Regions from separate parts of the Nonomuraea sp. NPDC001699 genome, predicted to be linked through region 2. Evidence: riboswitches for the same ligand, from Rfam matches in the RefSeq annotation. Region 2 holds a riboswitch; each other region holds the start of a gene.
The links. Region 2 has a riboswitch for cyclic di-AMP ahead of ACWCSU_RS17390 (C40 family peptidase). Riboswitches for the same ligand answer to the same signal wherever they lie in the genome.

Region 1: linked by a shared signal. The riboswitch ahead of ACWCSU_RS32305 (C40 family peptidase) and the one ahead of ACWCSU_RS17390 (C40 family peptidase) in region 2 are both predicted to bind cyclic di-AMP.
Region 3: linked by a shared signal. The riboswitch ahead of ACWCSU_RS12270 (C40 family peptidase) and the one ahead of ACWCSU_RS17390 (C40 family peptidase) in region 2 are both predicted to bind cyclic di-AMP.
Region 4: linked by a shared signal. The riboswitch ahead of ACWCSU_RS31335 (hypothetical protein) and the one ahead of ACWCSU_RS17390 (C40 family peptidase) in region 2 are both predicted to bind cyclic di-AMP.

The regions. Positions count from the first base shown of each region.
Region 1 is NZ_JBSFGF010000012.1:231,535-235,226, reverse strand. It holds gene ACWCSU_RS32310 (NAD(P)-dependent alcohol dehydrogenase) at 79-1,071, shown strand; gene ACWCSU_RS32305 (C40 family peptidase) at 1,055-1,609, opposite strand; cyclic di-AMP (ydaO/yuaA leader) riboswitch at 1,640-1,793, opposite strand; gene ACWCSU_RS32300 (3-isopropylmalate dehydrogenase) at 1,893-2,939, shown strand; gene ACWCSU_RS32295 (branched-chain amino acid aminotransferase) at 3,129-3,692, shown strand, end outside.
Region 2 is NZ_JBSFGF010000005.1:164,141-167,832, reverse strand. It holds gene ACWCSU_RS17400 (cytochrome P450) at 1-45, opposite strand, end outside; gene ACWCSU_RS17395 (helix-turn-helix domain-containing protein) at 324-536, shown strand; gene ACWCSU_RS17390 (C40 family peptidase) at 566-1,609, opposite strand; cyclic di-AMP (ydaO/yuaA leader) riboswitch at 1,616-1,767, opposite strand; gene ACWCSU_RS17385 (amino-acid N-acetyltransferase) at 2,055-2,624, shown strand; gene ACWCSU_RS17380 (hypothetical protein) at 2,635-3,591, opposite strand.
Region 3 is NZ_JBSFGF010000003.1:448,331-452,022, reverse strand. It holds gene ACWCSU_RS12280 (NYN domain-containing protein) at 1-232, shown strand, start outside; gene ACWCSU_RS12275 (C40 family peptidase) at 365-1,291, shown strand; cyclic di-AMP (ydaO/yuaA leader) riboswitch at 1,688-1,850, shown strand; gene ACWCSU_RS12270 (C40 family peptidase) at 1,981-2,463, shown strand; gene ACWCSU_RS12265 (hypothetical protein) at 2,617-3,447, shown strand; gene ACWCSU_RS12260 (M48 family metalloprotease) at 3,459-3,692, shown strand, end outside.
Region 4 is NZ_JBSFGF010000012.1:40,834-44,525, reverse strand. It holds gene ACWCSU_RS31345 (MDR family MFS transporter) at 1-826, shown strand, start outside; gene ACWCSU_RS31340 (DUF5302 domain-containing protein) at 874-1,074, shown strand; cyclic di-AMP (ydaO/yuaA leader) riboswitch at 1,240-1,374, shown strand; gene ACWCSU_RS31335 (hypothetical protein) at 1,551-2,264, shown strand; gene ACWCSU_RS31330 (alpha/beta fold hydrolase) at 2,319-3,200, shown strand; gene ACWCSU_RS31325 (hypothetical protein) at 3,210-3,581, opposite strand; gene ACWCSU_RS31320 (roadblock/LC7 domain-containing protein) at 3,607-3,692, opposite strand, start outside.

The DNA of each region.
Region 1 (3,692 bases), on a different contig from region 2:
CGAGCCGTCGCCTTTCGACCGTTGAGCGTCCGCGCAGGTCGCGCCCACACTGACGGCACATCCACGAGGGAGGAAACGATGAAGGCCTACGTCCTGCGCAGGTTCGGCTCGCCCGACCAGCTCGTCCTGACCGAGGTCGAGCGGCCCGTGCCGCGCGACGACGAGGTGCTGATCCGGGTGCGGGCCACGTCCGTGCAGCCCTATGACTGGCACTTCATGCGGGGAGAGCCGTACCTGGCCCGGGTCATGGGCGGCGGGGTCGGGCTGCTGCGGCCCAGCATCGCCGTCCTCGGGGCCGACGTGGCGGGGGAGGTCGAGGCGGCGGGCAAGGACGTCACGCTGTTCCGCCCCGGCGACGAGGTGTACGCGATGTCCCTGCGGGGCGGCTTCGGCGAGTACGTCTGCCTGCGGCAGGACGAGGTGGCCCCCAAGCCGCGGGGGCTGTCGTTCGAGCAGGCGGCGGCGGTGCCGATGGCGGCCAACACCGCGCTGATCGCGCTGCGCGACGAGGGACGCGTGCAGCCGGGCCAGAAGGTGCTGGTCAACGGCGCGTCCGGCGGTGTGGGCACGTTCGCCGTGCAGCTCGCCAGGTCGATGGGGGCCCACGTCACCGGCGTGTGCGGCGGGCGCAACGCGGACCTGGTCCGCTCGCTCGGCGCGGACGACGTCGTCGACCACACCAAGGAGGACTTCGCGGCCTCGGGCCGGCGCTTCGACCTCCTCATCGACGTGGCGGGCGGCCGCCGGCTGTCGGACTGCCGTCGCGTGCTGACCAGGAAGGGCACGTACGTGCTGGTCGGCGGGCCGGCCGGCCGCTGGGTGCAGCCGGCCGGCCACATGTTCGCCGCGCTGGCGTCGGCGTCCTTCGTCCCGCAGCGGATCGTCAGGGCGGACGTGGTCCGCTGCGGGAGCAACAGGGCGAACCTGCTGACGCTGACCGGGCTGATCGAGCAGGGGGAGGTCACCCCGGTCATCGACAGGACCTTCCCGTTCGGCGAGATCCCGGCGGCCGTCCGCTACCAGGAGGAGGGACACTCGCCGGGGAAGGTCGTCGTCACAGGGTCGCGGTGAGCATGGCGGGGGCCGGTGCCTTGCGGAGCTGGGCGTAGTCGGCCCAGCGCTTGACGCCCTTGGGGTCGGGGCGTACCGCGCCGACGAAGGCCTGCCTGCGCCACTGCGACAGGCGTTCCTCCTTCACCACGTCGCCGGTGTGGGGGGAGTGGACCATGTAGCCGGGCTTGGAGATCATGCCGACGTGGCCGAGGCCGCTGAAGAACACCAGGTCGCCTGGTTTGAGGTCCTTCCAGGCGATTTTCTTGGAGAAGGCGCCGTACTGATCCGCGGCGACTCTGGGGAGCTCGATGCCGGCGTCCTCGTAGGCCCGGAGCATGAGGCCCGAGCAGTCGTAGCCCCGCTCGCTGGCGCCGCCCCACACGTACGGGGTGCCGCGCTTGTCCATGGCGTATTCGAGGGCGACCTTCCAGGCCGGTTTCGGCACGTGCCGTTCCTGGACCTGTTTCACCTGGGGGCCGGTGAGGGTGATGGCGGGGGTGGGGTCGGCGGGAGCGACGGGAGCGGCGGGCGCGAGACCCGCTCCGCCCGCCGCCACCGCCAGGAGAATGGCGATGCTAGACAGGGGACTGTCCTTCCACGTGGCCGGCCGGGTTAGCTGACGGGCTCGGGCCTGGAAGTAGCCCTACGGCGGTGCTTGAGAGCGGTGCCGATTCGCCCCGGGGGGAAAGATGGGTCCCCGGCTCCACGCAGCGGCTGCGTGGATTAGGCTCGTCGGACTCTAACGAAACGGTCAAAAGGTCGCAATCCCCCCAAAACGGATTGTCCGGAGATTGAGATGATGTGTTCGTCAGCCGAGACGAGCCGGTAAGGTACCGCCCATGGAGTCGCGTAACATCCGCCTGGCCGTCATCCCCGGGGATGGCATCGGTGCCGAGGTCGTAGCCGAAGGGCTCAAGGCCCTGGAGGCCGTGGGCACGAAGATCGAGCCCACCCACTACGACCTGGGCGCAGCCCGCTACCACCGCACGGGCGAGACGCTGCCCGACGCGGTGCTCGAAGAGCTGCGCGGCTACGACGCGATCCTGCTCGGCGCCGTGGGCGACCCCAGCGTGCCGCCGGGCATCCTGGAGCGCGACCTGCTGCTCAAGCTCAGGTTCGAGTTCGACCACTACGTCAACCTGCGCCCGGTCAAGCTGTTCCCCGGCGTCGAGACCGCGCTGGCCGGCGCCACCGCCGAGCACATCGACATGGTCGTCGTCCGCGAGGGCACCGAGGGCCTCTACGCCGGCACCGGCGGCGTCATGCGGCGCGGCACGCCGCACGAGATCGCCACCCAGGAGTCGCTGAACACCGCCCACGGCGTCGAGCGCGTCGTGCGTTACGCCTTCCAGAAGGCGCAGTCGCGGCCCCGCAAGAAGCTCACGCTCGTCCACAAGACGAACGTGCTCACCTTCGCCGGCGACCTGTGGCAGCGCACGGTCAACCGCGTGGCCGAGGAGTTCCCCGACGTCACCACCGACTACAGCCACATCGACGCGGCCTCGATGTTCTTCGTCACCCAGCCCGAGCGCTTCGACGTGATCGTCACCGACAACCTGTTCGGCGACATCATCACCGACCTCGGCGCCGCGATCGCCGGCGGCATCGGCCTGGCGGCCAGCGGCAACATCAACCCCGAGCGCACCTCGCCGAGCATGTTCGAGCCGGTGCACGGCAGCGCGCCCGACATCGCCGGTCAGGGCAAGGCCGACCCGACCGCCACCATCCTGTCCGTGGGCATGCTCCTCGACCACCTCGGCCTGCACGCCGAGGCCGCCAAGGTCGAGCAGGCCGTGGCCGCCGACATCGCCGAGCGCGTCACCGGCCGCGCCGGCCGTTCGACCAGCGAGATCGGCGACGACATCTCCGCGCGAGTATCCGGCTAGGACCGTCTAGCCCCGTACGCGCCTGGCGGTCCCGACGAGGACTGCCAGGCGCTTTTTGGCGTTCAGAGGGTTGAACCCATCCCAACTGCCTCTTGCCATCCCAAATGGCAAGACAATAGGAAGTACGAATACTGCTCGTGGGCAGTAGCTTTCAGGATCGTAGATTCGCAGAGAGTAAGGACCGTCGTCATGACCATCGCTCAGAAGCTCAGCTTCGACGTGCAGCATTCCGACCACGCTCGCACCGCGGCCGAGCGGGAGCAGGTACTGGCGAACCCCGGGTTCGGGCAGGTCTTCACCGACCACATGATCACGATCGACTACACCGAGGGCCAGGGGTGGCACGACGCCGCGCTCCTGCCGTACGGGCCGCTCCTGCTCGACCCCGCGACCTCGGTCTTCCACTACGCGCAGGAGCTCTTCGAGGGACTGAAGGCGTACCGGCAGATCTCCGGCTCGATCGTGGCCTTCCGTCCGTACGCGAACGCCGCCCGCTTCAACCGCTCGGCCGAGCGCATGGCCATGCCGGAGCTGCCGGAGGAGGCGTTCGTGGAGTCGCTGGAGCTCCTGGTCTCGGCCGACAAGGAGTGGGTGCCGACCACCGAGGGCCACAGCCTCTACCTGCGTCCGTTCATGTTCGCCACGCAGGCCGGGCTCGGCGTCAACTACCCGTCGAAGACCTACAAGTACATGGTCATCGCCTCGCCGGCGGCCTCGTACTTCGCCGGTGGCATCAAGCCCGTCTCGGTGTGG
Region 2 (3,692 bases):
CCCGGCCGCGCGGAGCTCTCGATATCGGACGTACGGATCGCGCACAAATTGCGGATCCGAGGGATCAAAACCCAGGAGGTCGGTGGCGCTCATCGGTGGCTGGACCGGGCCGGCCAATTGATCGTTTGGACCATTCATAGCGGACCGTGGCGTGCCGACATATGCGGAGTACGTCACATATAAGTGATCATGTCAATAGCACTGGTCAAGGGCGGCGATTGTCGTGCTTGACGACCTTTCCGCGATGCGTTTACCTTCACCGAGACGAGCGGCTTTGCTCCTACTGAAAGGTCCAAGTTCTGCTGTTGGGGGGAGGGCTCCCGGTGGATGTGCTCACTGAAGGCGTTGAGCTGAGCCACGCGGATTTGGCGTTACTGGCTGAACTGGCCAGAGGGGTGACCGTCGACCGGGTCGGGAGACGGCTGGATATCAGCGGACGGACCGTACGCCGGCGGCTCAGAGGCATCTGCGACCGCATCGGCGTGGCCACGGCGATCGAGGCCGTGGCATGGGCGGCGCGCCGCCAGCTCATCTGACGGCGCGGAACTCCGAAGTGAATCGCCGGTCAGTCCGCGATGCGCACGGCGCCGGCGAACGGCCGATTGCCGAGCGCGGAGATCCGGACGACGTCGCCGGTCTGCGGTGCGTGGACCATCATGCCGCCGCCGATGTAGATGCCGACGTGGTGCAGGTCGCTGTAGAAGAAGACCAGGTCGCCGGCGCGGAGCTGGTCGCGGCTGATGTGCGTGCCGGCCGTCCACTGGTCGCCGGTGTAGTGGGGGAGCGAGATGCCCACGCGCTGGTAGGCGGCCATCACCAGGCCGGAGCAGTCGTAGGAGCGCGGCCCTTCGGCGCCCCACACGTACGGCTTGAGCTGCTGGGTGAGGGCCCACTTGGCGGCCTGGGCGGCCTTGCCGTTGCCGATGACCGGCAGGTTGACGCGTACGGCGCGGGTGCCGGGCCGGCCGGCCTCGCCGACGGCCCGCCGGTAGAGGTTGCTCTCGACCTTGGCGACCAGCTTGGTGATCTTCGAGCGCTTGCCCTCAAGATCACTGACGATCTTCTGGACCTCGGCGATGCGGGTCTTGGCGCCCGACCTGGCGCGCTCGGCGGCCTCCATGGCCTTGGCGAGCTGGTTGACCTCCTCGCCCTGCTGCTGTTCGAGCGCGTACGTGGTCGCGGCCCGGTCGAGGAAGGTCTCAGGGTCGTCGGACTGGGCGAAGACCAGGGCCTTGTCCAGGCCGCCGGTGATGTAGGCGTTCTGGGCGAGCAGCGTGGCCCTGGCGCGCTTGGCGGCCAGGTCGGACTCGCTGGTGGCCAGGGTCTTCTGGGCGGCGTCGTTGGCCTTCTGCGCGGACTTCAGCCGTTCGCGCTGCCCGTTGTACTCCTCGGTCAGCGTCTCGATCTCTTCGTGCATCTTCTCGACCTGGTCGGCCAGCTCGGAGAGCGACGGCTTCGGGTCGGCGGCGGCGGAACCGACGGGTACGGCGAACAGCATCGCGGCGACGGCGGCGCCGATGACGCCGAGGCGACGTGAGCGCCTGGCCTGCTCCCGGGGACGGGCGTGCCTGCCCCCCGGCTTCCCCTCGCGATCGAGCGTCCGCTTCACCAACCAAGCTCCTCTCATCGACGCCGGCCGGGTTAGCTGACGGGTTCGGGCCGGAGCAGCCCTACCGAGATGATCGGATTCACCCCGAGTGGTGGCGCGAGGTGCTCGCCACCGGTGGTTCCCCGGCTTCCCTTGCGGGAATTGGGCGTGTCTTTCCGCGCGCATTACGCGGAGAACATCGTCGCTGGACACTAATGCACTCCGGGTTCGCGCTCAACCGGAACTACCGAGTCTGTAGAGGTTTCACAACTGAAGGGTCACAAGGTGATCTCGTGGGTAGCCGTACGGAAGCGGGCTTCTGCACCTTTTGTCCAGCATTCTGGGGGGTGACGACTGGAGGAAAGCTCCAGGTCGGGGCGTGTTCATCTGGACACAGCATGTGATGAGATGCCCGAGACGTGGGATTTAGGGCTGAGCCGTAATGAGATCTGTACCCTGGAGAGCCATGGAGCAGGTGGCCGAAGTGGCAGTCCCCGAGACCGCGGTCGTGGTCAGGCGTGCCCGCACGCCCGACGTGCGCGCGATCAGGCGTCTCGTGGACACCTACGCGGGCGCGGGTCCGCGGCTCCTGGAGAAGGCCACGGTCACGCTGTACGAGGACGTCCAGGAGTTCTGGGTGGCCGAGCTGAGCGGGGAGGTCGTCGGCTGCGGCGCGCTTCACGTGCTCTGGGAGGATCTCGCCGAGGTCCGTACGGTGGCGGTCGATCCGGCGTGCCGGGGAATGGGGGCCGGGCATCGGATCGTCTCGGCACTCGTCCGGCAGGCGAAGGATCTGGGGCTGCGACGTGTATTCTGTCTGACTTTTGAGGTCGACTTCTTCGCGAGGCACGGTTTCCGCCCCATCCAGGGCACGCCGGTCTCACCCGAGGTCTACGCCGAGTTGCTGGCCTCGTACGACGAGGGTGTGGCGGAGTTCCTTGATCTGGAACACGTCAAACCGAACACCCTTGGCAACACCCGCATGCTGCTGCATCTGACATCGGGTGACGCGGACCTTGACCACTTGGAAAGGTGATTGTTGATACCTATGTCGATACGTTGGGCAGCACAGGCATGTGTCCTGACACGTGCCACATGCGCACTCGAAGCGAGGTGACACGGTGAGCACCGGACAGCCGCCGTATCCACAGGACGAATCCGGCGAGAACCCCGAGTACGGGCAGCACCAGGGCCGTCGCCCCGGTGAGCCCGACCCGGACGTGACTGTGGTCGGCTACCGGGCGGACGACGCCTATGGCCAGCCCCCATATGGCCAGCAGCAGCAACAGGGCTACGGCCAGCAACCCCAATACGGTCAGCAACAGCAGCACGGCCAGCAGCAGGGCTACGGCCAGCAGCCCCAGTACGGCCAGCAGCAGGGATATGGCCAGCAGCAGGGCTACGGCCAGCAGCCGCAGTCCTCGGGCCAGCAGTACACCCAGCCCGGCTATGGCCAGGAGGCCCAGTACGGCCAGCAGGCCGCCTCGGGCCAGCAGGGTTATGGCCAGCAGCCGCAGTACGGCCAGCAGCCCCAGTCGCTGCCCGACTACGGTCAGCAGCAGCAGGGCTATGGCCAGGAGGCCCAGTACGGGCAGCAGGGCCAGCAGGGTTACGGCCAGCAGCCCGCCTCCGGCCAGCAGCAGGGTTACGGCCAGCAGCCGCAGTCCTCGGGCCAGCAGTACACGCAGCCCGGCTATGGCCAGGAGGCCCAGTACGGCCAGCAGGCCGCCTCGGGCCAGCAGGGTTATGGCCAGCAGCCGCAGTACGGCCAGCAGCCCCAGTCGCTGCCCGACTACGGTCAGCAGCAGCAGGGCTATGGCCAGGAGGCCCAGTACGGGCAGCAGGGCCAGCAGGGTTACGGCCAGCAGCCGCAGTCCTCCGGCCAGCAGCAGGGTTACGCCCAGCAGCAGTACGGCCAGCAGGGTTACGGCCAGCAGCCCGCCTCGGGCCAGCAGGGCTACGCCCAGCAGCAGTACGGCGAGCAGCAGCAGGGCTACGGGCAACAGCAGTACGGTGACCAGCAGCAGTACGGCCAGGCATACGGCCAGCAGCAGCAGTCGCAGCCCTACGGTCAGCCCGGCTACGGCCAGCCCTACGGTCAGCC
Region 3 (3,692 bases), on a different contig from region 2:
TGCAGAGCTCAACGCGCCCGTGCAGGTGGTGGCGCCGCGCGGGGTGCGGGTGCTGTTCAGCGCGCCGGGGGAGATCGCCGACGACCTCATCCGCCGGCTCGTCCGCGCCGAGCCGCCCGGCCGGGCCATCGCGGTCGTCTCCTCCGACCGCGAGGTGGCCGAGTCCGTCCGCCGGATGGGCGCCAGACCCGTTCCGTCGGGTCTGCTGCTGCGCCGGTTGGGCCGCGCATAAGTTACGAATTAGCACTATTGGCGAGACCCCACCCGCCACTTCTGTACTATTTCGCCCCAGGTGTAATCCCTGGGAGGCGACGCTGTGAGGTTTGGCCGGGTCACGTTGGCGGCGGGTCTCGCGATCGGGCTGATGACGGTCCCGATGGGTGCGGCGCTCGCTGATCCCAAGCCCACTCTCAAGCAGGCCAAGGCTAAGCTGGAGAAGCTGAACGACAAGGCCGACAAGGTCGTCGACCGGTACAACACGGCGACCGAGCAGTACAAGAAGGCCAAGAACGCCTACACCAAGCTGAACGACCGTTACAAGCAGAAGCTGCAGACGGTCGCCGACCTGCGGGCCGACATCATCAGGGCGGCGGTGGACTCGTACAAGATGGGCGGGGACGTCGCGTCCCTGCCGGGCTTGATGGGCGCGGACGACCCCGAGAACCTGCTGGCCGGGATGGCCATGGCCGGGCAGCTCTCGCGCGAGCGGCTGGAGAAGCTGGCCGCCTTCGACCGCGAGAACAAGGGGCTCAAGGTCGAGCGCGACAACGCCGAGACCGCCCTGGCGGACGCCGACAAGGAGCGGGACGCGGTCCAGAAGGAGCGCGCCGAGGTCCTGAAGCTGGTCGGCGAGCAGAAGAAGCTCCTGGACAAGCTGGGGGCCTACAACCCGGGCAACCCCAACAGCACCGGCATCAAGTACACCGGTCCCGCCTCGGGCAACGCGGCCGCCGTTCTGCGCTTCGCCTTCGCCCAGGTCGGCAAGCCGTACATCTTCGGGGGCACGGGCCCGCGCGGCTACGACTGCTCAGGGCTGACCCAGGCCGCCTGGCGCGCGGCCGGCGTCTCGTTGCCGCGTACGACGTGGCAGCAGTGGGCCTGGGGCTCCGGACGCAAGGTGGACATCAAGGACCTCCAGCCCGGGGACCTCATCTTCAGCGAGGGGCTGGGGCACGTCAGCATCTACGCGGGCGGGGGCAAGATCGTCCACGCGCCGCAGACGGGTGACGTCGTGAAGGTCGTCCGGCTCTCGGACTATCGCCGCCCGCTGGTCGGAGCCATCCGCCCCTGACCTCCGGTCCACCGGGACTCCTCCCGACACTCGCCCTCGGCCGCCCGTCTCGAAGGCCGCAGGGACCACCGGCGTGCCCGCTCTTCCGGCCTGTGGGACGAAGGGGACAAAAGGTGTCAAAGGGCCCTGACAAGCGCCTGCGTCGGGAAGTGTGAGAAGGGTCACATTTAGGTAACGGAGCCTGTGGCTCCAGCAGGGGTTTCCTCCCTTACTCGTGCCTTTATTCGATCTTTACAACCTGACTCCCCCTTTGCACTTTCTTGACCCCTCGGCGTAGTTTCTGGCGTCGCGGTCGGCAAGCCATGCGAGCCGCGAATCGACATCGGAACCCCCCGATGTGGACCACATAAAAATCCGTCGGTCGCCGCCGATATCCCCATTCAGGCACATCAATCGAGTGGCGACCTGCCGAGTCCGTGCAGCCAGGAGGCACGGAGCCGGGGACCCAAAGATCCCGTCATCCCCCGGGATCAGGGGTGAATCGGCGCGTTCAGCGCCGTAGGGCGACTTCCAGGCCCGAATCCGTCAGCTAACCCGGTAGGCGTTCGTGGAAGACACAAGGAGAAATCCTGTCTACCTCCCTGCATAACCCCCGTCTGTCCCGTCTCGCCCTGAAGGGCGTCGCACTCACGATGACCGTGACGGCCGGAGGTGCGGTTCTCCATGCCGTGCCGGCCGGGGCGCAGACGGTGAGCGAATCGGCCGTCAGGCTCACCGCGGTGTCCAGCACCGCCGAGGCGGCCACCACCAGGTCGGCCAAGTCGGCGAAGAGCGCCAGGTCGGCCAAGGCGGCGAAGGCCGCCAGGCAGAAGGTGAGGGCCTACAAGGCCGTCGCCGTCGCCAAGCACCAGATCGGCGACCCGTACCGGTACGGGGCCACGGGTCCTGGTGCGTTCGACTGCTCCGGACTCGTCCAGTACGCCTGGAAGAAGGCCGGGGTGCGACTCCCGCGCGTGACGAGCAGCCAGTTCGCCCGCATTCGGCACAAGGTCTCCTGGCGGAAGCTCAAGCCGGGCGACCTGATGTTCTTCAACGGGCTGGGCCACGTCGGCATGTACGTCGGCCACGGCAAGATGATCCATTCGCCGAGGACCGGCGAACGGGTGCGCATCGACAAACTGGGCGGATGGCGGAAGTCGTCGTTCGTCGGCGCGGTGCGTCCCGGCGCGTGACAACAGGCCCCGCCCGGACCCTCCCCGGTCCGGGCCGGGGCCTGTCGCATGTCCGGCTTCCTGCTGCGAACCGCAGGTCCGGCCTTGCGGAGAGGGCGTGGGCCCGGTCTCGTGAAGGGGGCGTGCGGGCCGCGGGCCGACTAGCATCGGGCCGTGTCCTCGCAGGTGCGTCCGTCCCTCCGCGGTCCGCGTCTGCTCCTGTCCGTCCTGCTGCTGGCGGCGGTTCTCGTGGTCGCCGACGCGCCGCCCGGCGCCGTCCTGCCCGCCGGGGCGCGCGATCTGTGGGCCGGCGGCGGTCAGGTGGTCCGCGGCGGACGGTCCGTGGTCGTGGGGCATCGCGCCGAGCCCGGCGTGCTCGCCGATCTCGCCCGTCGCGCCGACCTCGCCGGTCGCCGGGTGTCCGCGCTGCTCGGCCGGCCGGTACGCGCGCTGGTCGTCGTACCGGACTCCGACGCCGAGGCGGCCGGGCTGGCGGGCACGGGCCCGCTGGACGGGCTGGCCGCGGTGGCCGACGGCCCGAGGGTGATCATCGTCCCCGGCTCCTTCGCTCGGCTCACCCCCACCGGACGCGACGTCGTCCTCACCCACGAGCTCACGCACGTCGCCGCGGGCACCGACCGGCTGCCCGTCTGGCTCTACGAGGGGTTCGCCGACTACGTGGCCTACCGCGACGCCGGACTCCCCGTCAGGACGGCCGCCGCCGAACTCGCCGCCGAAGTACGGGCCGGCCGACTGCCGAGCGAGTTGCCCGGAGCCGCGGCTTTCGCCCCCACGGCAGCCGACCCCGGACGGCTCGCGCGGGCGTACCAGGAGGCCTGGATGGCGTGTCGCTTCCTCGCAGACCGGTTCGGTGACGGGACCCTGGTACGGCTCTACCGTGATGCCCGCGTGGCCGGCGTCGATCAGGCGCTCGCCTCCGTGGGGCTGACCGCCGAGACACTGGCGGCACGGTGGCGCGAGTACGTACGAGAGCAGCTCGCGTGAAGGGGAGGCAGATGAGCGAGCGGAACGACCCGCCCCGGGAGGGGGACGAGCCTGCGGGAGCGGTCGCCAGAGGGGCCGACGAGCCCGGTACGGCGGTCGCGGCGGGCCACGGCGGCGGTGTGGCCATCAGGGACGACGAGGACGGGCGCCCCGGCGACGGCGGCCCGCCGGAACCCTCCGGCACCACCGAACCCCCTGAGTCCCCAGGTCACCCCGACGACCCGGACGACCCGGACACCTCCGGC
Region 4 (3,692 bases), on a different contig from region 2:
CATCAGCGCGCTGCTGCTCGGCCTCACCGAGAAGGGCCTGGACGGCAACTCCTGGACCTCCCTGCCCGTGGCCGGGCCGATCCTGCTGGCCCTGGTCCTGCTGGCCGTGTTCGTGCTGGTCGAGCTGCGGGTGGCGAGCCCGATCATGCCGATGCACCTGTTCCGGGACCGCACGTACACGCTGGTCAACGCGACCTCGTTCTTCACGGCCTTCTGCATGTACGCCGGTGTGGTGTTCCTGCCGCGCTACTTCCAGCAGGCGCTGAACGTCAGCGCCACCGAGTCCGGGCTGAGGATCTACCCGATGACGCTGGCCATGGTGGCGGGCAGCGCGCTCATGGGGACGCTGATGTCCAGGACGCGCACGTACAAGCCGTGGCTGGTGGGGGCGCCGTTCCTGCTGGTGGCCGGCAGCCTGCTCTGCCTGAACCTGACCCTGCGCACCGACGGCCTGCTGCTGGCCGGGTGGATGGTGCTCATCGGGCTCGGCATGGGGCCGATGTTGTCGGGGTTGACCGTGGCCGTGCAGCAGGCCGTCGCGCCGCAGTACATCGGCACCGCCTCGGCCAACCTCACCTTCTTCCGGCAGATCGGCGGCTCGGTGGCGCTGGCGCTGGCCGGCACCGCGTACACGTCGGTCATCACCACGGACGCGCCCGTGCACGGGCTCGCGGCCGCGCACGCCTCGGCGGCGGCCGTGGTGATCCCGTCGCTGGGCGTGGCGGGCGCGGTGATCGCCCTGGTCGCGCTGGTCATGATGCCCGGCAGGCGGCTGGAGCAGACGCCGTCGCCGGAGAGCAGAGTGGAGGCCGGTTTCGCGTCGTAAGCGGCGTCATGCGAAGCTGTGGATGTCCCCAATACCAGGAGGTCCTCATGGCGGAAACACCGGAGCCGGAAGTCAGCGAGACTCCCGAGGACGAGATGAAGCGCAAGTTCCGGGAGGCGTTGGAACGCAAGCGCGGGCAGCAGGCCGACTCGGCCGCGGGTGGCAGGGGCGTGGACCCGTCGAAGATCCACGGGGCGCACGGCCCGGCCTCGAGTAAAAGATCCTTCAGGCGCAAGAGCGGCGGCTGAAAGGTCGAATTTAGCTGGGGGTACGGCATGCCGTGCCCCCTTTCTCTTTACCTCGACAGGTAGATCTTTACCCGGTTCATGACGATTCGTTTGTATTTGTCCGAATCTCTGGGTACCGTCTTAACCAATTACCAGCTGGTGGCGTAGTCCCTACCAGGAGAGGGGCGACAGCTGGCGCCGAATCCCGACTTGTCGGGAACCGGGGACCCATCTCATTGGGGTGAATCCGGCCCTGTGCCGGTAGGGCATCTCCACGCCCGAACCCGTCAGCTAACCCGGTAGGCGAGATGGAGAGGACTTCACGCATGTACCACCTCGTCGTACCCCCGGACAGTGTAGTGACGACCGCCTGCTGAGCGGTCTCTTCCCCGACTTTCCCCCACGCGCCGCGTAACCACCCTTTCGGCGCTCTGCCCGGTTACGCACCGTAGTCACGCGCGTTCCCCCTGTCCCCTCGCGAAGGACTTCACTGCTTCATGTCTCGATTTGGCCTGCGCTCTCTCGCCCTGTTGTCCGTGTCCGCCATGGGCGCGCTGACGATCTCCGCCACCGGCGCCCACGCCGACACCGGCGACGACCAGAAGATCCTGCTCAAGGGATCCACCAAGGCTTCGTACTTCTGGGACGACTCCTCCGGCCGCGCCGGCGACACCGGTCTTCCCGCCAGCGGCAAGCCCATGCAGAAGGGCCTGGCCGCCAGTCCCAGCTGGCCCCTCATGACCGAGGGTTACGTGACCTACAACGGCAAGAAGATGCCGTTCTTCGTGGGCGACCGCGGTCCCGGCGAGCCCTCCAACCGCGGCGTCATGCTCGACCTCGACGCCAAGACCTTCGCCGAGCTGACCGGCGGCACCTTCAACTCCGACACCCTCGGCGTGGACGGCAACGGCGGCCAGGGCCACATCAAGATCGACTACGTCATCACCAAGTGGGGCGACGGCAAGGGCAAGAAGAACTACCCCGTGGCCTTCTCCAGTGGCGCCTGGAGCAGGTACGACGCCAACCCGGCCGAGCCCCCCAAGGTCCTGGCCGAGGCGCCCGCCGACGACGCGGCAACCTCCGCCGGCGGTCAGGGCAACGTCGGGAAGACCGTCGCGATGGGCGGCACCGTCATGGCCGGCGTGCTGGTCCTGGCCGGTGGCGGCGTGGTGCTCGGCGGCGAGCGCCTGCGCAAGCTCCTCAACGACTGACCCACGGACATTCCGGCCTTTACGCCGGACGACCAGAATGACATTCTGGTCGCTGTGATCCAGCGCGCAGCCGCCAACGGCATCGAGATCGCCTACGAGAGCTTCGGCTCACCCGCGGGCAGGCCCCTGCTGCTCATCATGGGACTCGGCGCCCAGCTCATCCACTGGGACGACGAGTTCTGCGAACTCCTGGCCGAGCGGGGGCACCACGTCGTCAGGTTCGACAACCGCGACGCGGGCCTGTCCACGCACCTCCACGACGAGGGCGTTCCCCCATGGGGAGCGCCCTCGCCGTACGTGCTGGACGACCTGGCCGACGACAGCGCCGGGCTCATGGACGTCCTGGGCCTGCCCGCCGCGCACGTCGTCGGCGCCTCGATGGGCGGGATGGTCGCCCAGGCGCTGGCCATCCGGCATCCCGCGCGCGTGCTGAGCCTGACCTCGATCATGTCCACGCCCAGCCCCCAGGCGGCCCCGCCGACCGAGGCGGCCGCCGCGGTGCTGTTCGCCAAGCCCGCGACCGATCGCGAGTCGGTCGTCGCCGGCGCCCTGGCGACCTGGTCCGTCATCGGGTCGCCCGGCTACGAGCTGGACCGCGAACGCGTCGGCAGGCTGGCCGGGCTGGCCTTCGACCGCTGCCACGACCCGGCCGGCACGGCCCGCCAGCTGGCCGCCATCATGGCCTCCGGCGACCGTACGGCGGCACTGGGCGGGCTGAGGGCGCCCGCGCTGGTCATCCACGGCGAGGACGACCAGCTCGTGCCGATCGCCGGCGGCCGGGCCACCGCCGCCGCCATCCCGGGCGCCCGCCTGGTCACCTACCCCGGCATGGGCCACGACCTGCCCCGCCCCCTCTGGCCCGAGATCATCGCCGAGATCAGCGCCCACACCGGCTCCGCGGCCGCCGTACGCCCGGAGGTCGCCACGGAGCCGTGAGCGGGCCGGTCAGAGCTCCAGCTTCTCCTCGATGACCTTGAGCATGTGCCGGGCCAGGGCCAGGTTGGCCCGGTTACGGTCGAGGGCGAGGTAGAGGAACAGGCCCTTGCCGCTGCGGCCGGTGAGCGGGCGGATGATGTGGTACTGCGCGGTCAGCGTGATGAGGATGTCCTCGATGCCGTCCTTGAGGCCCAGCGAGTCCATCGTGCGCAGTTTGGCCTTGATGACCTCGGTGTTGCCCGCCGCCGCGACCTGGAGGTCCAGCTCCTTCGAGCCGCCGAGCGTGCCGAGCGCCATGCCGCTGCCGTGGTCGACGATCGCCGCTCCGATCGTGCCGTCGATGCTCATCATCTCCTTGAGGGAGACGTCCATGCCTGCCATGCTTTCCTCCGCTTCGGTGGGATGGTCAGTGCTTGCGTGCCACGGCGGCCACGGAGGCCGCCGTCTTCCTGCCCTCCAGCCGTAGGAGCCCGACGTTGGCGCCGGGTCCCG